DNA from 2 places in the Cupriavidus sp. YAF13 genome. Region 1 is predicted to be linked to the other one. Evidence: riboswitches for the same ligand, from Rfam matches in the RefSeq annotation. Region 1 holds a riboswitch; the other holds the start of a gene.
What was found. Region 1 has a riboswitch for ZMP and ZTP ahead of glyA (serine hydroxymethyltransferase). Riboswitches for the same ligand answer to the same signal wherever they lie in the genome.

Region 1 (13,038 bases):
TACGCGGAAGACATAGCGGGTGGAGCCGGCGCGCAGGCTGCCGTCGGCGATGTCCGGAAGGGATTCGATGATGTAGCGCGGTTGCTTCGACACGTTCCCGGCGGTCAGCGCTGCCTGCTGGGTCATTTCGCCGAGCGTGACGGAGCGCGCGCCATCTTCGATGTAGCGTTCCCATACCGGTTGTCCCGAGGTGGCCGGTATGCAGAAGCCCTTGAAGCTGGCGACATCGCAGGTGTCCGACGCGCCGGTGCGGCCGCTCAGGGCGCGTGTCATGCTGATATCGGTGCGCGCATCCCGCAAAGCCGCTTCCGCCGCCTGCAGGGCGATGTTCTGGTCGCGGGAGTTTCGCGCCATGCGTTCGCCGGAAATGCTGGTCAGGCTGGCAGACAATCCCAGCATCGTCAGGATCACGAGAAACAGGAGCACCACGATCAGTGACATGCCGCGTTGCGTGCGCACTGGGGCGCCGCGGCAGGTCATGGGACGGTCGGGTCGGTTGTTCATCTCTGGCCTAGTTCAAGCGGTTGCGGACTGCGATATAGAACGTGAAATGCTTGCGCAGGCGCCCGTCCACAGGTAGTTGCACGACGCTGCCTGCATCGCTGGCGGGTGCCACGTTGGCGGGCGCATAGGCTGTGCCGAAGTGATTCAATGTGGTTGAGAGCGGCGCGGGGTTGGTCCGGCTGTCACCGACCAGCACCACGGAAACCATCATCGCCCGGACATTGGCCATGACGGCGACACCCGGCGGCACATAACGATTGATCGCCTGGTCGCCATCGGTATCCTCGCCAAGCAGCACCTGAAAGCGCTCCACGCCCGGGAATAGGGGGGTGGTGGTGCCATTCGCGGTGCACTGCAGCCACGGCATGCCAGATGCATCGTTGGCGATCGAGAAGGTTTCCGCCTGCAGCACGATATTGCTGACACCTTTGCCGGTGCAGTCGACGATGGTGCCGTCAGGGTTGGGAGTAGGCGTGGCCGCAGGCGCTGCCAGCATGTCTGAACCAAAATACCGGAACGTTAGCGTGTCACTGGTGTTGGTGCCGGTGTCGTTGGTCGCATCGATGGTGTTGGCGTTGGCAAAGGTGGTGTCTGCCGGGAAGTCGTTGTAGCCGGCCTGGCGCACGTCGCGCTGGAGCAATTGAGCAATCGCGCGCGCGTTCTCCTGGATGCCGGCCAGGTCCGTCTGCGTGCCGTAGGACGCCCGCTGCGACAGGTAGAAGGACGAGATCACGATCAGCAGTAGCATGCTGATGACCAAGCCGACCATCAACTCGACGAGCGTAAAGCCGCGCGCGCGGCGCGTCAGTTTGCGGCCTGCCTTTCTCATGGTACGAACGCCGTGACAAAACGTTGATAGACCGGATCCCGGTTAGTCGGCACCTTATCTTCCTGCCACCAGATCTTGATCGCGTAGGGGGCACCGCTTGCGTTGTCGCACTGCGGATTGGCCGGCGTGCCATCGTCCGGCGTGCTGTCGATGCAGACGGTGCCGAGCCCGCTGGGCAACGCGGCCGCCGTGTCGTCGAGCCAGGCCTTGTAGCTGCTTGCGGCCATCTGCGCTGGCGTGCACCCTGCGGTGGTGAAGCAGACGACCGTGGTCAGGCCGACGGGCTGGTTGTAGGCACCCGCAGTCATCGCGGCTTCGTTGCTGCGTATCTGGTCAGCAAGGTTGTAGGCCAGCACGGTCGCGACGTTGCGCATGGCGGCCGTACGGCCATCAACCAGTGTGCGCAACTGCAGGGTGGCTAGCGCTAGCACGCCGAATGACAGCACCACGATCGTCACCAGGGCCTCGATGAGCGTGAAGCCGGCAGCGGGGTGACGCCGGCTGGGCATGCGTTCTGGACGCGTTATCTTCATGGCATCAAGGGCAAGCGACTTGCTGGGAGGTGGGTTTGCCGCTGCCCGTGAGCGAGACGCGTTGGCCGGCGCTGGTCGATGACTTCTCGCAGAACTGCCAGGAGCCAAGCGAATCTGGCGCGCCCCAGGAGCGCAAACGGATGCTGGTGGCGCCGGTGCTCAAGCTACTGGCCACGATGGCCATGGAACTGGCAGGCGGATCGCTTTTGCGGATCACCTCTTCACCGTTGCCAATAATGTTGTCGCCATTGCTGTCGACAAAGACCACGCGGCGCTGGGCCCAGTCACTGGTGCAGTTGGTGCCGTCGGCGGTGGGGCAGACGGTGATTGTTGTATTGCGACGTGCTGCTTCGCTACGGGCGATCTCCACATCGCTGACCAGATTGGATGATTCCGTCGTCATCCTGCTGCGATGGATGAAGGCGCTGAAGTTCGGAACTGCGGCTGCCGCCAGGATGGCGAGAACCGAAAGCGCCACCATCAGCTCGATGAGAGTGAAGCCGGCTTGCCGCGTGGTGCGTAGCGCAGAAGGGAGGGGGGGGCGGTTGGCAGGGTGCCGGAGGGCGTAGGGGCGTGAATCGGCCAGCGCTGCCCATGCACTGCGCAGCGCTTTCCCCGGTGCCCACGATAGCCTGGTGCGCACAAGTGCAACCAAGCCCGCTGCCGCAAGGCAGGAAGGCTGACCCATGTTCGACTCCCGTCCGAAACCTTTTTTTTCTTGTTGGCGTATTTCGCCTCTCCGGGCGAGTCCACCGTACCTTCTGTTGTTATATAAGAAGGCAGTGCAGATTAAACCGCTTTCCTTGGAGGCTCGCTACCCCTTCCGTGGGGTGGACGCCGAAAATTCGTCCAGCATGTCGCGGAATTCCGACACGTCCTCAAAGCTCCGATACACCGAAGCAAAGCGGATATAAGCAATTTTGTCCAACCGGCGCAGCTCGCGCATGACCAGTTCTCCGACCTGGCTGCTGGGGATTTCCTTCTCGCCGAGGGCGAGCAGTTTCTCTTCGATGCGGGTGATGGAGGCGTCGATGGCTTCAGCCGAGACCGGGCGCTTGCGCAGCGCGAGGCGCATCGAGTCTTTCAGCTTGTCGCGGGTATAGTCCGCGCGGGAGCCGTTTTTCTTGACGATGGCGGGGAAGAACAGCTCGATCCGCTCATAGGTGGTGAAGCGGCGGTCGCAGGATTCACAGCGGCGGCGGCGGCGCACCGTATCGCCTTCTTCCGACATGCGCGTGTCCAGGACCTGGGTGTTGGAATGGGCGCAAAAAGGGCATTTCATGCCTGACCACCTCGAAGTTTGAGCCGGGGCGCGTGCCGCGCAGGCAGCGTTTTGTCATTCTGTGTCGCGCCGGGCTGGGTTGGCAAGGCCCGCCGCAGGCGCGGCGGGGCTGCCGGCCACCCGCGCGTGGCGGGTGGCGCTGGGCTTTAGCCGTAGACCGGGAAACGCTTGGTCAGGGCTGCCACTTGCTCGCGCACGCGCGCGATGTTGGCCAGGTCGTGCGGGTTTTCCAGCACGTCGGCGACGAGGTTGGCCACCAGGCGGGCTTCTTCTTCCTTGAAGCCGCGGGTGGTCATGGCCGGCGAGCCCAGGCGGATGCCCGAGGTGACGAACGGCTTTTCCGGGTCGTTGGGGATAGCGTTCTTGTTGACGGTGATGTGTGCCTCGCCCAGGACCTTTTCGGCTTCCTTGCCCGTGATCTGCATGGCGCGCAGGTCGACCAGCATGACGTGGCTTTCGGTGCGGCCGGAGACGATGCGCAGGCCGCGCTCGATCAGCGTTTCGGCCAGCACGCGGGCGTTCTTGACCACTTGCTGCTGGTAGGTCTTGAACTCGGGCGACAGGGCTTCCTTGAACGCCACTGCCTTGCCGGCGATCACGTGCATCAGGGGGCCGCCCTGGATGCCGGGGAAGATGGCCGAGTTGATGGCCTTCTCGTGCTCGGCCTTCATCAGGATCACGCCACCGCGCGGGCCGCGCAGGCTCTTGTGGGTGGTGGTGGTGACAAAGTCGGCGTGCGGCACCGGGTTGGGGTACACGCCGGCGGCGATCAGGCCGGCGTAGTGGGCCATGTCGACCATGAACAGGGCGCCGATGGACTTGGCTACTTTGGAGATGCGTTCGAAGTCGATGCGCAGGGCGAAGGCCGAGGCGCCGGCGATGATCAGCTTGGGCTTCTTTTCCTGCGCCAGCTTTTCCAGCGCGTCGTAGTCGATGTCTTCGTTGGCGTCCAGGCCGTAGCTGACCACGTTGAACCATTTGCCGCTCATGTTGAGCGCCATGCCGTGGGTCAGGTGGCCGCCTTCGGCCAGGCTCATGCCCATGATGGTGTCACCCGGCTTCAGGGCGGCGAAGAACACGCCCTGGTTGGCCTGCGAGCCGGAGTTGGGCTGCACGTTGGCGGCTTCGGCGCCGAACAGTTGCTTGACGCGGTCGATGGCCAGTTGCTCCACGACGTCGACGTACTCGCAGCCACCGTAGTAGCGCTTGCCGGGATAGCCTTCGGCGTACTTGTTGGTCAGTTGCGAGCCTTGCGCAGCCATCACGGCCGGCGAGGTGTAGTTTTCCGAGGCGATCAGCTCGATGTGCTCTTCCTGGCGCTGGTCTTCCTTCTGGATGGCGGCAAAAAGCTCGGGGTCGATCTGGTCGATCGTATAGCGGCTGCGTTCGAACATGGCGAAAACTCGTCTGAAAAAAGGGGAATTCCGAATGGCTTCGGGGTAGGGCGCGCGGGGAAGGCACAGGCGACCGGCGCCGGTCGCGTTAGCTATCCGGCGCAGGGCGCACCCTGCTTCCCATTCGCTGCCCAGGCGAGCGGCAGGCGCTTGAAACATCGCGCCAGAGAACTTTGCGCTTCCTCGTGGTAGTACCCACTGACTTCGCCAGTCGCGCAAGATGGAATGGTTGGCGGCAGTTTAACGCGAGGCGCTGGCTCGYTGCAAGACGGTGCTGTGCGGGGCCTGAGACCGAAAGTCAATGCCTTGTCTGTCAGGCCATGTAATTGTTGTAATGTCAGGCAAGGGTTTACACCGGGTCGGGCCGGCTGCCGTTACAATCGCGGCCATGAGCAACAATGTGTGGGCCTTGCGGGTGTACTGGGAAGACACCGACGCGGGCGGCGTAGTGTTCTACGCCAATTACCTCAAGTTCTTCGAGCGCGCCCGTACCGAGTGGCTGCGCTCGCTTGGCATCGAACAGCAAGCGCTGGCCGATGAGACCGGCGTCGTCTTCATCGTCAGAAGCACGGCGGTGGACTACAATGCCCCCGCCCGTCTGGACGACTTGCTTGAGATCCGGACACAGATTGAACGGGTTGGCCCGGCGTCGGTCCAATTCGCCCAAGAAGCGTGGCGTGGTGAGCAATTGCTGGCTACTGGCGCCATCCGGGTTGGGTGTGTTGATCGTAGCACATTTCGCCCGACTCCCATTCCCGCTCCCGTCCTTGCAACCATCAAGACCGCTCGATGAATCCCGTGACCGTCACGCAAGACCTGTCGATCATTTCGCTGGTGCTGCACGCCAGTGTGCTGGCACAGGCCGTCATGGCCCTGCTGCTGGTGATGTCCCTGTTCTCGTGGACATATATCTTCCGCAAGCATTTCTCCCTGCGCGCCGCGCGGACCCAGACCGAGGGGTTCGAGCGCGACTTCTGGGCCGGCGGCGACCTGCAGGCCCTATATCAGAGCGCAGCCAACAATCGTCACAACACCGGCGCGCTGGAACGGATCTTTGAATCCGGCATGGGCGAGTACCTGAAGGCGCGCGAGCGCAACAATGACGCCGGCGCGCTGCTCGATGCCGCGCGGCGTGCGATGCGCGCGGCCTACCAGCGCGAGATGGATGTGATGGAATCGCATCTTCCATTCCTGGCGTCGGTAGGTTCGGTCAGTCCGTACATCGGCTTGTTCGGCACCGTATGGGGGATCATGAACGCCTTCCGTGGCTTGTCCAACGTGCAACAGGCAACGCTTGCCGCCGTGGCGCCCGGCATCGCGGAGGCGCTGGTTGCCACCGCCATCGGCCTGTTCGCGGCGATTCCGGCGGTCATTGCCTACAACCGCTACGCCACCGAAGTAGATCGCCTGGCCATCCGCTTCGAGAGCTTCATGGAAGAGTTCCTGAACATCCTGCAACGGCAGACCCGCTAAAGCGCCGAAACCACCAACGTCTTCGGTCAAGGAGAACCAGCAATGGCAGCGATACAGCGCCGTGGCGGCTCGCGCCGCCGGGCCAGTGCCGACATCAACGTCGTGCCTTACATTGACGTGATGCTGGTGCTGCTCGTCATTTTCATGGTGGCGGCACCGATCGTGAATCCCGCCGTGGTTGACCTGCCCAGTGTGGCCAACGCCACTCAGCAGCAAAAGGCGCCCCCCATCGTCGTGACCGTGCATGAGGACGGCACACTGACTGCGCGCGGCAAGGATAACGCCGGCAACAGCTTCGAGCGCAAGCTCGACAAACAGGGCCTGATCGACTTCGTGCATCAGCGCCAGAACGAGAATCCCGATCAGCCGGTGGTGATCGCCGCCGACCGCTCGGTCAAGTACGAAGCCGTGCTGGACGTCATGTCAGTGCTCAAGGCTGACGGCGTGAAGCGCGTCGGCCTGATGGTCAAGCCCAAGTAAGCACCGCCCCACGCGATGAAAACCGCCGCCTATCCTTATCAGCCGGCCCCGGAGCGGGGAACCCTGCGTTCCTTCCTGCTCGCGGTTTTCATGCACCTGCTGCTGGGCATCGTGCTGTATTTCGGCGTGCACTGGCAGAGCAGCACCCCGGTGGGCGCCGAAGCCGAGCTCTGGGATGAGATCCCGGCCACTACCGCACCGCCGCCGCCTCCCGCACCCCTGCCCATCGTACAGGCCCGTCCGGCGCCTCCTGCGCCAGCGGTGAGGTCTCGTGCCGAAGAAGACGCCGAGATCGCCCTCCAGCAGCAAAAGCGCCGCCAGGCCGAGGCCGCCGCCCGCGAAGAGGCGCGCCAGCAGGCCGACCTGCGCGCGCGCCAGGAAGCCGAGCGGCAGGAAGCGGCCCGCAAGGAGGCGGCCCGCAAGGATGCCCAGCACAAGGACGACCTGCGCCGCGAAGAACAGAAGAAGGACGAGCTGAAGAAGGAAGCCCAGCGCAAGGAAGACGCGCGCAGGCAGGCCGTGCTGCAGGAGCAGCGCAAAGAGCAGCGCAAGGAGCAGGCTGAGCGCGAGCACAAGGAAGCTGAGGCCAAGAGCCGTGCCGAGGCGGATGCCAAGGCGCGCGCCGAGGCTGACGCCAAGGCAAAGGCAGCCGCTGAAGCCAAGGCCAAGGCTAACGCCGAAGCCAAGGCCGCGGCCAACGCGAAAGCCAAGGCTGATGCGGATGCCAAGGCCAAGCGCGACGCCGCCGCCAATGCCCAGCGCCACAGTGAATTGGCGCGGCTGCAGGCCATGGCCGGCGGCGGGGCGGCAGTTGGCGGCGCCGGCGGTGTCGGCAGCAGCGCTGGCAGCGGTGCGGGGTCGGGCGGCAAGGCCTCGCCTGGCTACCCGGATCGCGTGCGTCGCCGCGTCAAGCCGAATATCGTATTTACTGAAGACGTGCCTGGCAATCCGGCCGCGGTGGTGTCTGTTCAACTGGCGCCGGACGGCTCCTTGATGTCCGCGCGGCTGTCCAAGTCCAGCGGCAATTCGGGCTGGGACAACGCTGTGCTGCGCGCCGTGGAGCGCTCGGATCCGCTCCCCCGCGACGAAAACGGCAAGGCGCCAGCCAGCTTCACGATCACCTTCAAGCCTAAGGATTAAGAGGGACGGCGATGTCCACGGCACGGGAACACTCGAATTGCAACATATTGCAACCTACGTCGATGCACCGCAGTCCCAACGCTACGATGACAGGTTGCCTGACGCAGCCGGCAAATGTGCCCGGGGCACGCGATACGGGCATGCGACAAGCCTTCAGCATGCTTGCCCGTTCCACGGCTCCCGTTTGCCGGCCGCGCTCGATGAATATTGATCTCGATTGAGGAGCAGCATGCGAAAGCTTTGGGCCCCCCTTTGGCTGGCCGCGCAGCGGCACGGCACCCGCGCGCACGCCCTGTTTGCCGGGCTGGCCGTGGTGCTGGCTTGTTCGGCCGGCAGCGCGCAGGCGCAATTGAACGTTGAAATTACCGGCGTTGGCGCCAGCCAGCTCCCCATCGCCACGGCCAATTTCCAGGGCGAAGCTCAGGCCCCGCAAAATCTCACCGCCATCATCCGCAGCGACCTGCAGCGCAGCGGCCGCTTCCGCAATGTCGACCCGGGCGGCGCCACGGTGGCGGAGTCCGCCAATGCCGACCTTGGCAGCTGGAAGGCGCGCGGCGCCGATGCCTTCGTGGCCGGCAGCGTCACACCCACCGGCAACGGCCAGTACGACGTGCGCTTTCGCCTCTACGACACCGTCAAGGGCACCAGCCTGGGTGGCCTGGCCTTCACTGTCAGCGGCAACCAGCTGCGCGTGACCGGCCACAAGATCGCCGACTACATCTACGAGAAGCTGCTGGGCGAGCGCGGCGTGTTTGCCACGCGGCTGTCCTATGTCTCGCGGGTCGGCGGGCGTTTCCAGCTGCTGATCTCGGACTCCGACGGCCAGAACTCTCAGGTGGCGCTGACCAGCAACGAGCCGATCATCTCGCCTTCGTGGTCGCCGGATGGCAGCAAGGTCGCTTACGTGTCCTTTGAAGCCAAGAAGCCCGTGGTCTACGTGCACGACCTGGCGACCGGCAAGCGCACGCTGGTGTCGAACCAAAAGGGCAACAACAGCGCGCCTTCGTGGTCGCCTGATGGCCAACGCCTGGCGGTGGCGCTGTCGCGCGACGGCAATACCCAGATCTACCAGGTTGGCGCCGATGGCTCCGGGCTCAAGCGCCTCACCCGCAGCAGCGCCATCGATACCGAGCCGCAATATGCGCCTGACGGCCGCAGCATTTACTTCACCAGCGATCGCGGCGGTGCGCCGCAGATCTACCGCATGCCGGCCGGCGGCGAAGAAGGCGGCGCAGCCCAGCGCGTGACCTTCAAGGGCAGCTACAACGTGAGCCCGCGCATTTCCCCGGATGGCAAGCAGCTGGCCTACATCACCCGCAGCGGCGGCTTCAAGCTGCAGCTGATGGATCTCGGCAACGGCGATGTGACCTCGCTGACCGACACCGCCAACGACGAGGCCCCGAGCTTCGCCGCCAACGGCAAGTACATTCTTTATGCCACCCGGGTGGGAGGTCGCTCGGTGCTGGCGGCAGTGTCCACTGACGGGCGTACCCGGCAGGTTTTGTCGCTCCAGTCCGGCGAGGTTCGCGAGCCGTCCTGGGGACCATTCATGCAATAAACGAGGAGTTCCTAGCCATGACCAATATGATGACCAAAACCCTTGCCGTCGCCGCTCTGCTGGCCCTCGGCGCTTGCAGCTCCGGTGTCAAGCTGGACGACACCGCTAACGCCGGTGCCGGCAACAAGGGTACGCCTTCGACCGACGCCCGCGCCGTGGCGCCGGTGGACGTGTCGCGTGATCCGCTGAACGATCCGAACAGCCCGCTGGCCAAGCGCAGCGTGTACTTCGACTTCGACAGCTACAGCGTCAAGTCCGACTACCAGGGCATGCTCTCGGAGCACGCCAAGTACCTGGCCACCAACAAGGGCCGCCGCATCCTGATTCAGGGCAACACCGACGATCGCGGCACCAGCGAATACAACCTGGCACTGGGCCAGAAGCGCGCCGAAGCCGTGCGCCGCTCGCTGTCCTCGCTGGGCGTGCCGGAAACCCAGATGGAAGCCGTCAGCCTGGGCAAGGAAAAGCCCAAGGCAACCGGCCACGACGAAGCCGCCTGGGCGGAAAACCGCCGCGCGGACATCACGTACTAATCCGCGGACAGCCATCTCATGAAAGCACGCGTCTCCAAGTTGGTATTGCTTACTGCGATGTCCTGCGCCAGCCTGCTGCCGTTGGCACAGGCGAGGGCTGGCGTGTTCGACGATGACGAGGCGCGCAAAGCCATCGTCAACATGCGGGACCAGTTCAACGGTTTCCAGGCGACGGCATCGCAGCGCATCGACCAGAACAGCCGCGCGCAGCTCGACATGCAGAACCAGCTCGAAGGCCTGCGCCAGGAAGTGGCGCGGCTGCGCGGCCAGAACGAGATGCTGCAGAACGAGGTGACGACGCTGCAAAAGCAGCAGAAGGACTACTACGCGGACCTGGACGCGCGCCTGAAGAAATTCGAGCCGCAGCAGGTCACAGTGGATGGCCGCGAAGGGTTGTCGCAACCGGGCGAGAAGACCGAGTACGATGCCGCGCTCAAGCAGTTCCAGACCGGGGACTTCAAGGGTGCCGGCAACGTGTTCGCGGGCTTCATCAAGAAGTACCCGCAGAGCCCGTACGTGCCACTGGCGCAATTCTGGCTCGGCAACTCGCTGTACGCGCAGCGGGACTACCGCGGCTCGACCTCGGTGCTGCAGAACATGGTACAGGCCTATCCGGATCACCCCAAGGTGCCGGATGCGCTGATCGCCATCGCCAACAACCAGATCGAATCGGGCCAGAAGCCCGCGGCCCGCAAGACCCTGGAGCAGGTGGTAGCCAAATACCCCGGCACCGAGGGCGCGCAGGCGGCGAGCAACCGCCTCAAGACGCTGAAGTAAGCGCCCGGGAGGTTGGGGCGCCGGTGCGCGACCCAGGTGGCAGACAGAAGACAAAGGGCCCGCTTTTCGCGGGCCCTTTGTCTTGGTCGCGCTAAAATACGCGATTCGCCCCGATTTTTGCGTGGTGCCTCCGGGCGCCGCGCCCTGCCATCATGAAAAAACGCGCAATCGTCCTGCTTTCCGGCGGCCTGGACTCCGCCACCGTCCTTGCCATGGCCAATGCGCAGGGCTTCGAGACCTATGCGTTGTCGATGCGCTACGGTCAGCGCCACTCCTCGGAACTGGAGGCCGCAAAGCGCGTGGCCGCCGCCCTGGGCGCGGTGCGCCACGAGATCATCGACCTGGACCTGCGCCGCTTCGGCGGCTCCGCGCTGACCGACGATAGCCTTGAGGTGCCTACGGACGGTGCCGTCGTCGGCATTCCGGTGACCTACGTGCCCGCCCGCAACACCATCATGCTGTCGCTGGCCCTGGGCTGGGCCGAGGCCGTCGGCGGCCGTGACCTGTTCTTCGGTGCCAACGCGGTCGACTACTCCGGCTATCCGGATTGCCGGCCCGAGTACGTGTCCGCCTACGAGGCGCTTGCCAACCTGGCCACCAAGGCTGGCGTCGAAGGCGAGCGCATCCGCGTGCACGCGCCCATCATCGACATGACCAAGGGCGAGATCATCCGCGCCGGCCTCAAGCTCGGGGTGGACTACGGCATGACGGTGTCGTGCTATAAGGCCGACGACGACGGCCGGGCCTGTGGCGTGTGCGACTCTTGCCGCATCCGCCGCGCGGGCTTCGAGGCCGCTGGCGTGCCCGATCCCACCCGCTACCAGGGCGCGGCCTGACAGTTGCCGTTGCCACCAGCGCGCTTGCGCGCACCCACGCGTTCCGCTTCCCCCGCCGGACACCCATGCCCGAAATCGATATTGCCGCGCTCAGCCGTACCATACTGGCTAGCACCTTCATCCTGACCTTCCTGTTTGGGGCCGTGCTTCAGCGCACGCACTTCTGCACCATGGGCGCGGTCTCCGACATCGTCAATATGGGCGACTGGACCCGCATGCGCATGTGGGGGCTGGCCATCGGCGTGGCCATGATCGGCACCGCCGCGCTGGCCGCGGGCGGCTACATCGATCCCACCAAGACCATCTATGCCGCCAGCAAGCTCAGCTGGCTCTCCGCCCTGGTGGGCGGGCTGATGTTCGGCTTCGGCATGGTGCTGGCCTCGGGCTGCGGCAGCAAGACGCTGGTGCGTATCGGCGCGGGGAACCTGAAGTCGCTGGTGGTCTTCGTCTTCCTGGGGCTGTCGGCCTATATGACGCTGCGCGGCTTGTTTGGCGTGATTCGCGTGAACACCGTCGATGCCGTGGCGCTCACGCTGCCCACCACGCAGGATCTGCCCTCCGTGCTGGCGCACGCCAGCGGCATGGCGCGCGCCACCCTGCAAGTCGGCATCGCGCTGGTGGTGGGCGGGGTGCTGGTGATCTGGGCGCTGGCTGGACGCGGCTTCCGTACCTTCGATAACCTGCTTGGTGGCCTGGCCGTGGGCCTGATCATCGTGGCCATGTGGTACGTGTCCGGGCATCTCGGCTACGTCGCTGAGGATCCCAATACGCTCGAGGAGCTGTTCGTTGCCAGCAACAGCGGCCGTATGGAGAGCCTGAGTTTTGTCGCTCCCTACGCCTACACGCTTGACTGGCTGATGATGTTCAGCGACAAGAGCAAGGTGCTGACCATCGGCATCGTCAGCGTGTTCGGCGTGGTGGCCGGCGCCGCTGCGTACGCACTGGTGACCCGCACCTTTCGCTGGGAAGGCTTTGGCAACGCCGAGGACGTCGGCAATCATCTGGTCGGTGGCATCCTGATGGGCGTGGGTGGCGTGACCGCGCTGGGCTGCACCATCGGCCAGGGGCTGTCAGGCGTATCCACGCTGGCGATTGGCTCGTTTATCGCGCTGGCCGGCATCCTGCTTGGCTCGGTGCTGGGCTTCCGCTACCAGATATGGCGCCTTGAGCGCATGATCTAGCACGAGTAGTTCGTGAGTAGTTCGTGTTAAAAGGTTGACTTTAGGGCCAAGATATTCCTATAATCGCGGCTTCAGTTTTTCCGGGTCGTTAGCTCAGTCGGTAGAGCAGCGGACTTTTAATCCGTTGGTCGCGTGTTCGAGTCACGCACGACCCACCAGCATTGCGAAAAGGCGTAGCGGGCAACCGCTACGCCTTTTTTGTTTCATGCTCCGCGCCCGAACATCAGGCGCGGAGCCGTCGCAAATCAGCCTTCCTTGGCCAGGTGCCTGGCGAGAAACGCTTCCATGGCTTCGTAGAAGTCGAAGGTGTTTTCCTCGTTGTGGAAGCCGTGGCCCTCGTTTTCCTTTAGCAGGTATTCCACATCCACGCCGCGCGAGCGCAGCGCCTGGACGATCTGGTCGCTCTCCGCTTGCTTGACGCGCGGATCGTTGGCGCCTTGCGCCACCAGCAGCGGCGTGCGGATCTTGTCCGCGAAGAACACCGGCGAGGCATCGTGCAGGGCTTGGCGCTCGGTTTC
Region 2 (10,969 bases), on a different contig from region 1:
GCCGCTGGTCTCCGTGTGGGGCTTCCTGCTCGATGGCGTGTTTATCGGCGCCACCTGCACGCGCGACCTGATGCACTCGATGGCCTTGTCGTTCGCGGCGTTCATGGTGGCGGCGCTTACGCTGGCCGGCCCATTCGGCAACGACGGCTTATGGGCGGCGCTGCTGCTGTTCATGGCCGCGCGCGGCGTCACGCTGGCACGGGTGTTCCCGCGCATCGAGGCCAGCCGCCTGCCGTGATGTCGAACATCGCTGGACTTCGGTGCCTGGCATCCTGCCTCGGGGTGTCTGCCGGCAGCTTGATCCATTCCGCGTTAGCCGGCCGGGGACCAATCACTTCGATTGACGACGCCGTCCAGCCCGATGGTCTCCATCGAACAGCCGCTCACCGGTGTGAACCGGCCCCTCGCGAAGGCACGGCCAAGGCCAGCTCCTGGCGGGGAAGGACCCGTGGCACACACCTCGCGGTCGCCTCCTCCCGACCCGTTGCTGTCATCCGGGGCGCCGCGCCGGCGCCGGCCGTTCTCTCCCTCAACAGTCACTTTTGGCATCAGATCTAAGGTAAGGTCCCGCGATGCGGACAACTGGATTATCTTGGCGGTGGCGGATGCCGGTGGTCAACTCATCAGGAGATACGAAATGACCAGCAAGAACACGATCTGTTTGTGGTACGAAGGTGGCGCCGTTGACGCCGCAAACTTCTATGCGGAAACGTTCCCCGACAGTTCTGTCGGCGCTGTCTACCGCGCACCGGGCGACTATCCTGGCGGCAAGCAGGGCGATGTGCTAACGGTTGAGTTCGCCGTCGCCGGCATCCCCTGCCTTGGCCTGAACGGCGGCCCGTATTTCAAGCACAACGAGGCATTCTCGTTTCAAATCGCGACGGATGACCAGGCCGAAACCGATCGCTTGTGGAACGCGATCGTCGGCAATGGCGGCCAGGAAAGCGCATGCGGCTGGTGCAAGGACCGGTGGGGCTTGTCATGGCAGATCACCCCGCGCGCCCTCACCGCGGCAATATCCGACCCCGATCGCGCTGCGGCCAGGCGCGCGTTTGACGCGATGATGACCATGAGGAAGATCGACATCGCCGCGATAGAAGCGGCACGGCTGGGCCAAAGCCTATCCGCAAGTTGACGCAGCGAAGCCTGCGAGGCCATCGCATGGTTATGCGGGATTGGAATCGAGGAAGACATAGAGCGCTGCGATTTTTTCATCACGAACGATGATCACGTCCCAGCCCGTATAGTCGGGGGCTTCGCCGCGCGGGCCAGAACCCCAAGCCAGACGACCGGCGTTGTGGAGAGCCTGAGGCTCGCCGTGCGGTGTGTAAGCAAAGTGCGGGTGCGTCGCGCGAAGATCCCCTGCGAATTTGTCGAGAGCGCCGTGCCCGACGAATACGCCCGTAGGCACGTAGAGCACGCAGTCCTCGGTATAGAGCGCCTCGATCGCCGCGCGACGACGCGTTGCGTCGCCTTCGCCGAAGACCTCCTGGAGGTTGCGATAAAGCAGTTCATGGGTACGGTCATTCATAACACACTCCTTAATCGATAACTTTGGACGTTTGCGGTCGCGTGGTGTGGAGATCTCTTGATGTCTATCTCCTGGGTGGTGTGGTGCGACAAGACAAATCTACGACGTCATGCTAATTTTCGAAATAGAAATGAATGAAAGCCATCGTTGCAGGATTGTCGATGTCAAAACTACCGGATTTCGAAGGGCTCGCGATGTTCGCGAAGGTTGCCGAAGAAGGCTCGTTCGCTGCGGCGGCAACAGCCATGGGGGTCTCGGTGGCCACGGTCTCTCGGGCCGTTACCCGTCTTGAAGAGCGGCTGGGAGGTCGACTGTTCAACCGCACCTCCCGACGACTTGCGCTCACGGACTATGGCCACACGCTTGCCGAGCGAGCGGCGAGAATCTACGCGGAGGCGGAGGAAGCGGAGGATTTCGCACGTGAGACGTCAAGCCGACCGCGTGGTCTCGTAAAGCTCGCGGCGCCGCTCTCCTTTGGTGCTCGCTGGGTGGCTCCGTTGCTGCCTGAATTCTTTCGGACCTATCCGGATATTTCCGTCGAACTTCATCTCACGGATGCACAGACTGACCTGATTGGCGATGGCTTTGACGCCGCCCTGCGCATCGCCATCATGGAGGACTCGTCACTCGTCGCACGCCTCATTGCACCCGTGCGTCGATTTGTCGTGGCATCTCCAGCCTATCTGTCTTGCCATGGCCGCCCTCAGCACCCGCATGATCTTGGCGCCCACCAGTGTCTTACCTACACCAACAGGAGCAAGCGCGACGTCTGGCGATTTACCCATGAAAGCGGCGAGGAATGTAGCGTCACACCGACCGGAGCATTGCGAGGAACGAGCGTGGAGGCATTACTGCCCACGGTCCTCGCTGGACTTGCCATCACCGAGTTTCCTGAGTTTGTCGCGACACAGTATTTCCGGGACAAACAGCTCGAGCCGGTTTTGACCGATTGGCGCTTGCCTGAAGGTGGTTTGTATTTCGTCACACCCACTGCCCGCGCACGGCCCGCCAAGGTGAGTGCGTTGGCCGATTTCTTCATCTCCAGACTCACTGCCGCGGCAGTGGAGCGCAGAGACGTCTAAGGAAGGGAAATCGTCCGGCCAGCGCAGAAGGTGATTTCCTCTTTCTTCAATGGCCGATCTCAGTCCGGCGGATGCCAGAGATCGTCCCAGGTTCGCTGCTTGTCTGTCAGCGCACAACCACGGCTCCTCCGAGCCCGAAGTATTTTCTCCTGTGCTATGATTTCCGCACTCATGTGACTGGCGCATATAGATAGAGCACTATCGGGGAGCGTGAGGTTGCTAGCCGCCGCGCGCCTGGGCATTACCTAAAATCCTTGGAGATGGGTTATGCCTGATTTTGCACAGTTGCTCATGTTCGCTCTTGTGGCGTTGGGAATGGTTTTAACGCCAGGGCCGAACATGATTTATCTAATTTCCCGCTCAATTTGCCAAGGTAGACGCGCAGGCCTCATTTCGTTGGGCGGCGTTGCTCTGGGCTTTGTGTTCTACATGCTCTGCGCGGCATTCGGCATTACGGCTTTCGTATTTGCGGTACCTTACGCATACGACACGCTTCGCTTTGGCGGCGCTTTGTACCTTCTCTATCTTGCCTGGCAAGCGGTCAAACCGGGCGGACGGTCCGCGTTTGCAGTGCGCGACCTGCCGGTCGATACCCCAAGAAAGCTCTTTAGCATGGGGTTTATCACCAACCTGGCGAATCCCAAAATCGCCGTCATGTATCTGTCTCTGCTTCCCCAATTCATTACGGAAGGACACGGCAGTGTTCTTACCCAATCGCTGGCGCTCGGCGGCGTTCAGATTTCGATCAGCCTCGCTGTGAATGCACTGATCATCGTGACGGCCGGATCGATGTCTACCTTCCTGTCAGGACGCCCGCAATGGCTATTGGTGCAGCGCTGGCTGATGGGAAGCGTGCTGACAGGCTTGGCGGTGCGCATGGCATACGAATCCAAGAAATAGCGACACCTTGCCCATACGTCGGCGCAACAGCCAGCGGCCAACGTCCGTGGCCCACCCTGAGCAGTCCTTCGGGTGGGCCTGGAGCCGATGGCGGGATTTGGGGTACAACGGCCACGCCTAGGCAAGCTGGACGAGGAGTCGCCGGTCATATCCTCGCATGGCTTTGAAGCTCGTGGACTTTTGTTCAGTACTGGATAAACCCCGACGCCTGAGGCCCCGTCAAAACAACGCCTTCTGCCCCGTCACCAGCGCCTCGAACGCGTCGTCCAGGAACGGCAGGATGGCGTCGGCCACCGGCTGCAGCTGGCGCGTCAGGTAGTGGTCGTAGTCGATGGGCGAGCGCCGGGTTTCCAGCGGCTCCGGGCCGGCCACCGTCATCACATAGCTGATCCAGCCGCCGTTCTGGTATTGCAGCGGACGGCCCTCCTTGCGGTTGAACTCGTCCGCGATGCGTGCCGCGCGCACATGCGGCGGCACGTTGCGCTGATAGTCTTCGAGCGTGCGGCGCAAGCGCTTGCGGTAGACCAGTTGCGCGTCGAACTCGCCGCTCATGGTGCGGCGGACATAGTCCTGCACGTACTCCCGGTACGGCTGCTGCTTGAACACGCGTTGATAAAGCGCTTGCTGGAACTGCTGGGCTAGCGGCGTCCAGTCCGTGCGTACCGTTTCCAGGCCCTTGTAGACCATCTCTTCCCTGCCGTCCGCCTTGACGACCAGCCCCGCGTAGCGCTTCTTGCTGCCTTGCTCGGCGCCGCGCACGGTGGGCATCAGGAAGCGGCGGTAGTGGGTCTCGTACTGCAGCTCCAGCGCGCTCTCCAGTCCGTACTGTTGTTGCAGATGCTGCCGCCACCACTGGTTCACCTGCTGGACGAGGGCGTGGCCGATCCTGTCGGCGTCCGCTTCCGCGTGCGGCTGCTTCAGCCAGACAAAGGTCGAATCGGTATCGCCATAGATCACCTGGTAGCCCTGCGCCTCGATCAGCTCGCGCGTGCGGTGCATGATCTCGTGGCCGCGCATGGTGATCGACGACGCCAGGCGTGGGTCGAAGAAGCGGCAGACGCTGGAGCCTAGCACCCCGTAGAACGCATTCATGATGATCTTCAGGGCCTGCGACAAGGGCTTGTTGCCTTCGCGCTTGGCGGCTTCGCGGCCTTGCCAGATCTGCTGGACGATGGCCGGCAGGCAATGCCGGGTACGCGAGAAGCGCGCGCCGCGAAATCCCGGCACCGAGCTTTTGTCGGACGGATCCTGCAACCCTTCCACCAGCCCGAGCGGATCGATAAGGAAAGTGCGGATGATGGACGGGTACAGGCTCTTGTAGTCCAGCACCAGCACCGAATCGTACAGCCCGGGCTGCGAATCCATGACAAAGCCGCCGGGGCTGGCGCCCTCCGGCACCTCGCCCAGGTTCGGGGCAACATAGCCCTGGCGATGCATCAGCGGCATGTACAGGTGCGTGAAGGCGGCCACGCTGCCACCGCTGCGGTCCGCCGGCAGTCCCGTGACAGCGGCGCGCTCCAGCAGGAAGGTCAGCAACTCGGTCTTGGCAAAGATCCGGGTCACCAGTTCGCAGTCCTTGAGGTTGTAGCGGGCCAGCGCCGGCTTGTCTTCGGCGAAGCGGCGGTCGATCTCCGCCATCCGCTGATACGGGTTGTCGATGGACTTGCCCTCGCCTAGCAGCGTCTGCGCCACGCTCTCCAGGCTGAAGGACGGGAAGTTCCAGGTAGCGGACCGCAGCGCCTCGATGCCATCGATGATCAGGCGGCCAGCGGCGGAGGCAAAGAAATGGTTCTCCTTGAAGCCGTGCTCGCGCCACTCCAGCACATTGCCGCCCCGGCCAAACAGCAGCGGGACCTGATAGCGATCCGCGTGCTTCTGCAGCACGCGCAGGTCGAACTGCACCACGTTCCAGCCGATGATGGCATCGGGATCGTGCCGGGCTAGCCATTGGTTCAGCTTTTGCAGCATCAGCGGGTGGCTGGCGCAATACTCCAGGTCAAAGTCGACCGCGCTGTCGTCGCCGTTGGGTGGGCCGAGCATATACACCTGGCGCTGGCCGCAGCCTTCCAGCGCGATCGAGTACAGGTCGCCGTGGGCGGTGGTCTCGATGTCCAGCGAGACCAGCTTCAGCCGGGGCCGATATGCCGGCCCGGGTTTCATCTGGCTGTTGAGCAGGGGTCCCTTGCCGTTAGCCTCGTTAGCGTCGTTAGCTTCGTTGGCCTCGCCGGCAAACCAGACGGGCGCGGTGATGAAGCGCTCCATCAGGTAGCGCTCCGGGGGGCGGATGTCGGCCTCGTAGACGCTGACGCCGGCTTCCTTCAGCAATTTTTCCAGCTTGGTGAGCTGGCGGTAGTGCTGGCAGTACAGGCCCAGCACCGGGCGGCGATGGAAATCCGCGAGCGGGAGTTCGCGCAACACCACGTTGCGCTCGCCGCGCAAGACCGCCTCGGCGGTCTCGCGCTGCTCGGCCGGGACGAACGCCACCGAGGGCTGATGCGCCAGGCGGATATGCCGAGGGCCACTGTCGGTTGCCAGCCAGAACTCGACTTCCGTCCCGGCGGCCGTATCCCGCCAGTGCCGAGTCAGAAGAAAACCCTGTTGTCGTTGAGCCACCTGCCGCCTTTGAAAACCCACCCTGGCCGGCTATTTTACTGGTCCTTGGCCAGTCAAGCCCCGCTCAAGCCCCGTTCAGGCCCCGGTGAGGCCGGATGGCGCGCCCCGCCCTCCACGTTCCTGATGCAGCTTGAACACGGCCACCGCCTGCACCAGCTGCCGTGCCCGCGCATGCAGGCTTTCCGCCGCTGCCGAGCTTTCCTCCACCAGTGCGGCGTTCTGCTGGGTGGCCTGGTCCATCTGGCTCATGGCGGTTTCGATCTGCGCCACGCCCGCGCTCTGCTCCGTGCTGGCTGCGCTGATCTCGCCCATGATGTCGGTCACGCGCTTGATCGCCGCGACGATCTCCGTCATGGTGGCGCCGGCATGGTCCACCATGGCCGTGCCCTGCTCCACGCGCTCCACGCTGGCGTTGATCAGCGTCTTGATCTCCTTGGCCGCCTCGGCGCTGCGCTGCGCGAGATTGCGCACCTCACCCGCCACCACGGCAAAGCCACGCCCCTGTTCGCCGGCGCGCGCGGCCTCCACGGCGGCGTTCAGCGCCAGGATGTTGGTCTGGAACGCGATGCTGTCGATCACGCCGATGATGTCGGCAATCCTGCGCGAGCTGTCGTTGATGTCCTTCATGGTGCCCACCACCTGCCCGACCACGTCGCCACCCCTGCGCGCCACCGTGGTGGCGCCGATGGCGAACTGATTGGCCTGCAGCGCGTTGTCGGCGTTCTGCCTGACCGTGGAGCTGAGCTCCTCCATCGAGGCCGCGGTCTGCTCGAGCGCACTGGCCTGCTCCTCGGTACGGCCGGACAGGTCGCGGTTGCCATCGGCGATCTGCTGGCTCGCGCTGGCGACGCCCTCGGCGTTCTCGCGCACGTTGGCGATCACGCGCACCAGGCTAGCCTGCATATCCTTGAGCGCGCGCATCAGCTTGGCGGTTTCATTGTTGCCGCTGGCATCGAACTGCAGGCTCAGGTCACCCGCAGCCACGGCAGCCGACACCCGCACCGCCTGATTGATTGGCCGGGTGATGGCGCGGATGATCCATGTGGCCATGCAAACGGCGACCAGCAGCGCGATGGCACCCGAAGCCCAGATCGTGGCCTTCATGCGCTCGACGGCATCGATGGCCTCGCTGGTGGACGCTTCCATCAGCTTGTCCTGATGCTGGATCAGGCCTTCCACCGCGGCGAAGTAGGCCAGCTGGGCCGGGCGCAACTCGCCCAGCAGCATGTTCCTGGCTTCGTCGGCATTGCCTGCCGCCACCAGCCCGGTGAACTTGTCCTGCAGGGCCCCGTACGCGCCGCGCGCCTCTTTCACCTTGGCGAGCTCGGCCTGCCCCTTATCAGAGGTGATCTTGGTCTCCAGCCGGGCCCATTGGGCGGCAATGGTCTTTTGCGTGGCGGCTGTCAGTTCACGTTCCTTCTCGATATCCGTCGCCACCGTCATGATCACCATATTGCGCAGCGATCGCGCGATCTGGTTCAGGTTTCCCTCAATGTCGTTGAGATCCGCTATTTTTCTGTAGTGGTCACTTAATACCGTGTGCAATGCATCTTCCACGGTATGAATCTTGATGATCGATGTGCCGCCCATGAAGGCGATCAACAGAACCAGAATGCCGAATCCGGCAGTTAGGCGGGTCGATATTTTCATGTCACTGAAACGCATGGTTGTCCGTCGTCCTGGAAAAAGAAAGGAGGAATGCAAGAGGTAATCGGCCAGAGCCATCCCGGAAAAACAAGCGAGAGACCGGCAGGCGGCTGCGTGGCAACGCCGCCTGCACGGATGCCTGATCTTCGCTTGTCGTGGCAACCGATCGAGTGTCGGCTTCGGGAGAAAGACATCGGCTCGTACCGGCAAGGAATGCCGGCGTTCTTCATGCCGATGACTACATATCGGCAAGGTTGAGTGGCTCTTTAGTCCCTCGCGCAATGGCGTTGCGCGAATATCCGCGCTGCGGATATGGCTAGCCAGCCATCCTCTCTTTTAAGCAACTACTGGACATGGGGCGACGGATTGCGTGTCACACGAATTTCCCGGTGAGGCCGCCATCCACCACCAGCTCCGTGCCGGTGACATAGGCCGCCGCATCGGAGGCGAGGAAGGCGCAGGCGTGGGCCACGTCCCATGCGCTGCCCATGCGGCCCATCGGCACTTGCGCGGCGCGTGCACGGCGCGCCTCTTCCAGGCTGGTGCCGGAGAACATCTTCGCCACCGTGGTGGCGATGCGCGGCGTGTCGATCAGCCCCGGCACCACGGTGTTGGCGCGCACGCCATGCGGCGCATATTGTTGCGCCAGCATGCGCGTGAACTGCGTCACGGCTGCCTTGGTCACGCTGTAGGCCAGGTGCGGATAGCCCACGTAGCGCATGCCGGCGACCGACGAGATGGCGATGATGGCGCCGCGCCCGCGCGCCACCATGTCGGGCAGCACCTGCTGGCTGGCCAGCAGCAGGCTGCGCACGTTGACGGCGTGGATGCGGTCCAGGTCGTCCGCGGTGGTCTCCATCGGGCCACCGGTCTTGCCAATGCCTACGTTGTGATGCAGCACGTCCACCATGCCGAAGCGCTCGCGCGCCGCGGCGAAGAGCCGCGCCACTTCAGCCTCCACGGACACATCGCCCGTGAAGGTCTCGGCGATGCCGCCCTCGGCCCGGATCAGCGCCGTGGTTTCTTCGGCCGAGGCCGCGTCGCGGTCCACCACGCAGACCTGCGCGCCCAGGCGCGCGTAGGTCACGCTGGCCGCGCGGCCGATGCTCCAGCCCGGCCCCGCGGAGCCCGCGCCGGCGACAAAGACCGTGCGGCCCGTGAGATCGAGCGGCAACGCTGGCGGGCGCGCCGCCGCTGCGCTGTCGCCTGGGTTCGCTAGGTCCGCTAGGTTCGATACGTTCGTCATTTCACGCGCCCTCCCCTGGCCGGTGCCCGCCTTCGCCCACGTAAGGAATCGCGTGCTCGATGGTGTCCCAGATAAAACGGCCCGAGGGGCTTTGCTGCTCCTCCACGATATGCGCCACCAGCCCGGCCGCGCGCGAGATCACGGCAAAGCCGCGCATCACGGCCGTGGGCACGCCCAGCTCACCCAGCAAGGCGGCCACGGCGCCGGTGGCGTTGATGGTGATGGGCCGCCCGGCCACGGCATCCACCGCGCTGGACAGGCGCTCCAGCGCGCGGATCTTGTCGCCGGCCAGGTCGGGCTCGGCGCGGCCCATTTCCAGCAGCTTGTAGGCGCGCGGGTCCACCGGCTTGTGCAGGTGGTGGCCAAAGCCGGGCACATGGCTCTTGATGGACTTGTAGTGGCGCGCGATCTCCATGGCCTCGGCATCGGGATCGGCGGCCGCGCCGATGCGGTCGAGCAGTTGCGCGCAGTTCTCCATGGTGCCCACGAAGGAGCTGCCTACGGCTAGCAGGCCGGCGGATACGGCGCCCTGCAGGTTCTCGGGCGCGCTCATGTAGATCAGCCGCGTGGCGATGGCGCTAGGCGTGAGGCCGTGCTCCATCAGCACGATCAGCACCACGTCGGTGATGCGCAGGTCCACCGGGCGCGGCTCGCGGCCCAGGATCTGCATGAGCATGACCTCGGTAAAGGTCTTCTTGCCCATTAGGTCCTCGACCAGGTCCGCGTCGCGGTAATGCAGGCTGGTGAGGGTGTGGGTGCAAAGGCGGGTGACGGGCTTGGAGGAAGCTGGGGAAGTCATGATGGGTTCTCAGTGGATGCGTTGGCAGGGGTCGGGGCCGATGGGGCTTCGGGGCCGATGGCGCGTTCGCGCACGGCGGTCTTGAGCACCTTGCCCACGGCGGAGCGCGGCAGGCTCGCATGAAAGTGGACGCGCTTGGGCGTTTGCACGGGGCCCAGGCGCTCGCGCACAAAGGCAATCAGTTCGCCTTCGGTGGCATGCTGGCCGGGGCGCAGCTGCACGGCAGCCTGCACCGCTTCGCCCCATTTTTCGTCGGGCACGCCGAACACCGTGCATTCGTGCACCGCCGGGTGCTGGCCCAGCGCGTTCTCCACATCCACCGGATAAACGTTGAAGCCGCCGGTGATGACCATGTCCTTGAGCCGGTCCTTGAGGTACAGGTAGCCGCGTTCGTCGATCAGGCCGCGGTCGCCCGTGTGCAGCCAGCCGTCCACCAGCGTCTCGGCGGATTTCTCCGGCAAGCGCCAGTAGCCGCTCATCACCAGGTCGCCGCGCGCGACCACCTCGCCGACCTCGCCCGGGGGCAGCAGGCGGCCGTCCGGGGCCATGATGGCCACGTCGCTGAACCAGGTGGGCAGGCCTACAGCGGCCCAGTTGCGCTCGTCCTCGAAATCCGCAGGGCGCATCACGGTCAGGCTCTGCGGCGCCTCGGTTTGCCCGTAGGTGGTGCCCAGCACGGGGCCGAAGAACGCGCGCACCTCGCGGATCTTCTCGGGCGGCATCGGCGCGCCGCCGTAGATCAGGCGGCGCAGGCAGGGGAAGTCCGCGCGTGTGGCGCCGGGCAGCGCCATCAGCATGTAGACCAGCGTGGGCGGCATGAAGCACACGGTGCCGCCCCGCTCGCGAAACGCGGTGCGCACCGCCTCCGCACCGGCCTCGGCCAGCACCACGTGGCAGCCGCCCTGCGCCAGGATGGGCAACAGGTAGGTCGACGTGCCATGCGTGATCGGCGCGGCCACGATGTAGCGCTCGTGCTCGTCAAAGCCCCAGGCGTGGATCTGGTTGGAGACGTTGGTCATCCAGGCGCGGTACGGCTGCATCACGCCCTTGGGCGCGCCCGTGGTGCCGCCGGTGAACTTGATCGCCTGCGTGGCCTCCTCCGGCAGCGCAAAGGCCGGGCGCGATGCGCCGGCATGCTGCGCGATCAGCGC

Region 2: it holds a riboswitch for ZMP and ZTP, as region 1 does, so the genes downstream of both, AB4061_RS06115 (LysE family translocator) here and glyA (serine hydroxymethyltransferase) in region 1, are expected to answer to the same signal.

The regions. Positions count from the first base shown of each region.
Region 1 is NZ_JBFRDD010000013.1:16,109-29,146, forward strand. It holds gene AB4061_RS12980 (pilus assembly PilX family protein) at 1-441, opposite strand, end outside; gene AB4061_RS12985 (PilW family protein) at 512-1,333, opposite strand; gene pilV (type IV pilus modification protein PilV) at 1,330-1,842, opposite strand; gene AB4061_RS12995 (GspH/FimT family pseudopilin) at 1,871-2,554, opposite strand; gene nrdR (transcriptional regulator NrdR) at 2,681-3,148, opposite strand; gene glyA (serine hydroxymethyltransferase) at 3,295-4,542, opposite strand; ZMP/ZTP riboswitch at 4,665-4,767, opposite strand; gene ybgC (tol-pal system-associated acyl-CoA thioesterase) at 4,931-5,335, shown strand; gene tolQ (protein TolQ) at 5,332-6,015, shown strand; gene tolR (protein TolR) at 6,058-6,495, shown strand; gene tolA (cell envelope integrity protein TolA) at 6,511-7,635, shown strand; gene tolB (Tol-Pal system beta propeller repeat protein TolB) at 7,865-9,193, shown strand; gene pal (peptidoglycan-associated lipoprotein Pal) at 9,211-9,726, shown strand; gene ybgF (tol-pal system protein YbgF) at 9,745-10,503, shown strand; gene queC (7-cyano-7-deazaguanine synthase QueC) at 10,656-11,339, shown strand; gene AB4061_RS13050 (YeeE/YedE family protein) at 11,405-12,520, shown strand; tRNA gene AB4061_RS13055 (tRNA-Lys) at 12,603-12,678, shown strand; gene AB4061_RS13060 (S9 family peptidase) at 12,766-13,038, opposite strand, start outside.
Region 2 is NZ_JBFRDD010000005.1:23,822-34,790, reverse strand. It holds gene AB4061_RS06135 (MATE family efflux transporter) at 1-238, shown strand, start outside; gene AB4061_RS06130 (VOC family protein) at 638-1,135, shown strand; gene AB4061_RS06125 (nuclear transport factor 2 family protein) at 1,166-1,531, opposite strand; gene AB4061_RS06120 (LysR family transcriptional regulator) at 1,693-2,613, shown strand; ZMP/ZTP riboswitch at 2,777-2,860, shown strand; gene AB4061_RS06115 (LysE family translocator) at 2,881-3,513, shown strand; gene AB4061_RS06110 (DNA polymerase II) at 3,733-6,126, opposite strand; gene AB4061_RS06105 (methyl-accepting chemotaxis protein) at 6,202-7,776, opposite strand; gene AB4061_RS06100 (SDR family NAD(P)-dependent oxidoreductase) at 8,147-9,019, opposite strand; gene AB4061_RS06095 (citryl-CoA lyase) at 9,021-9,818, opposite strand; gene AB4061_RS06090 (class I adenylate-forming enzyme family protein) at 9,815-10,969, opposite strand, start outside.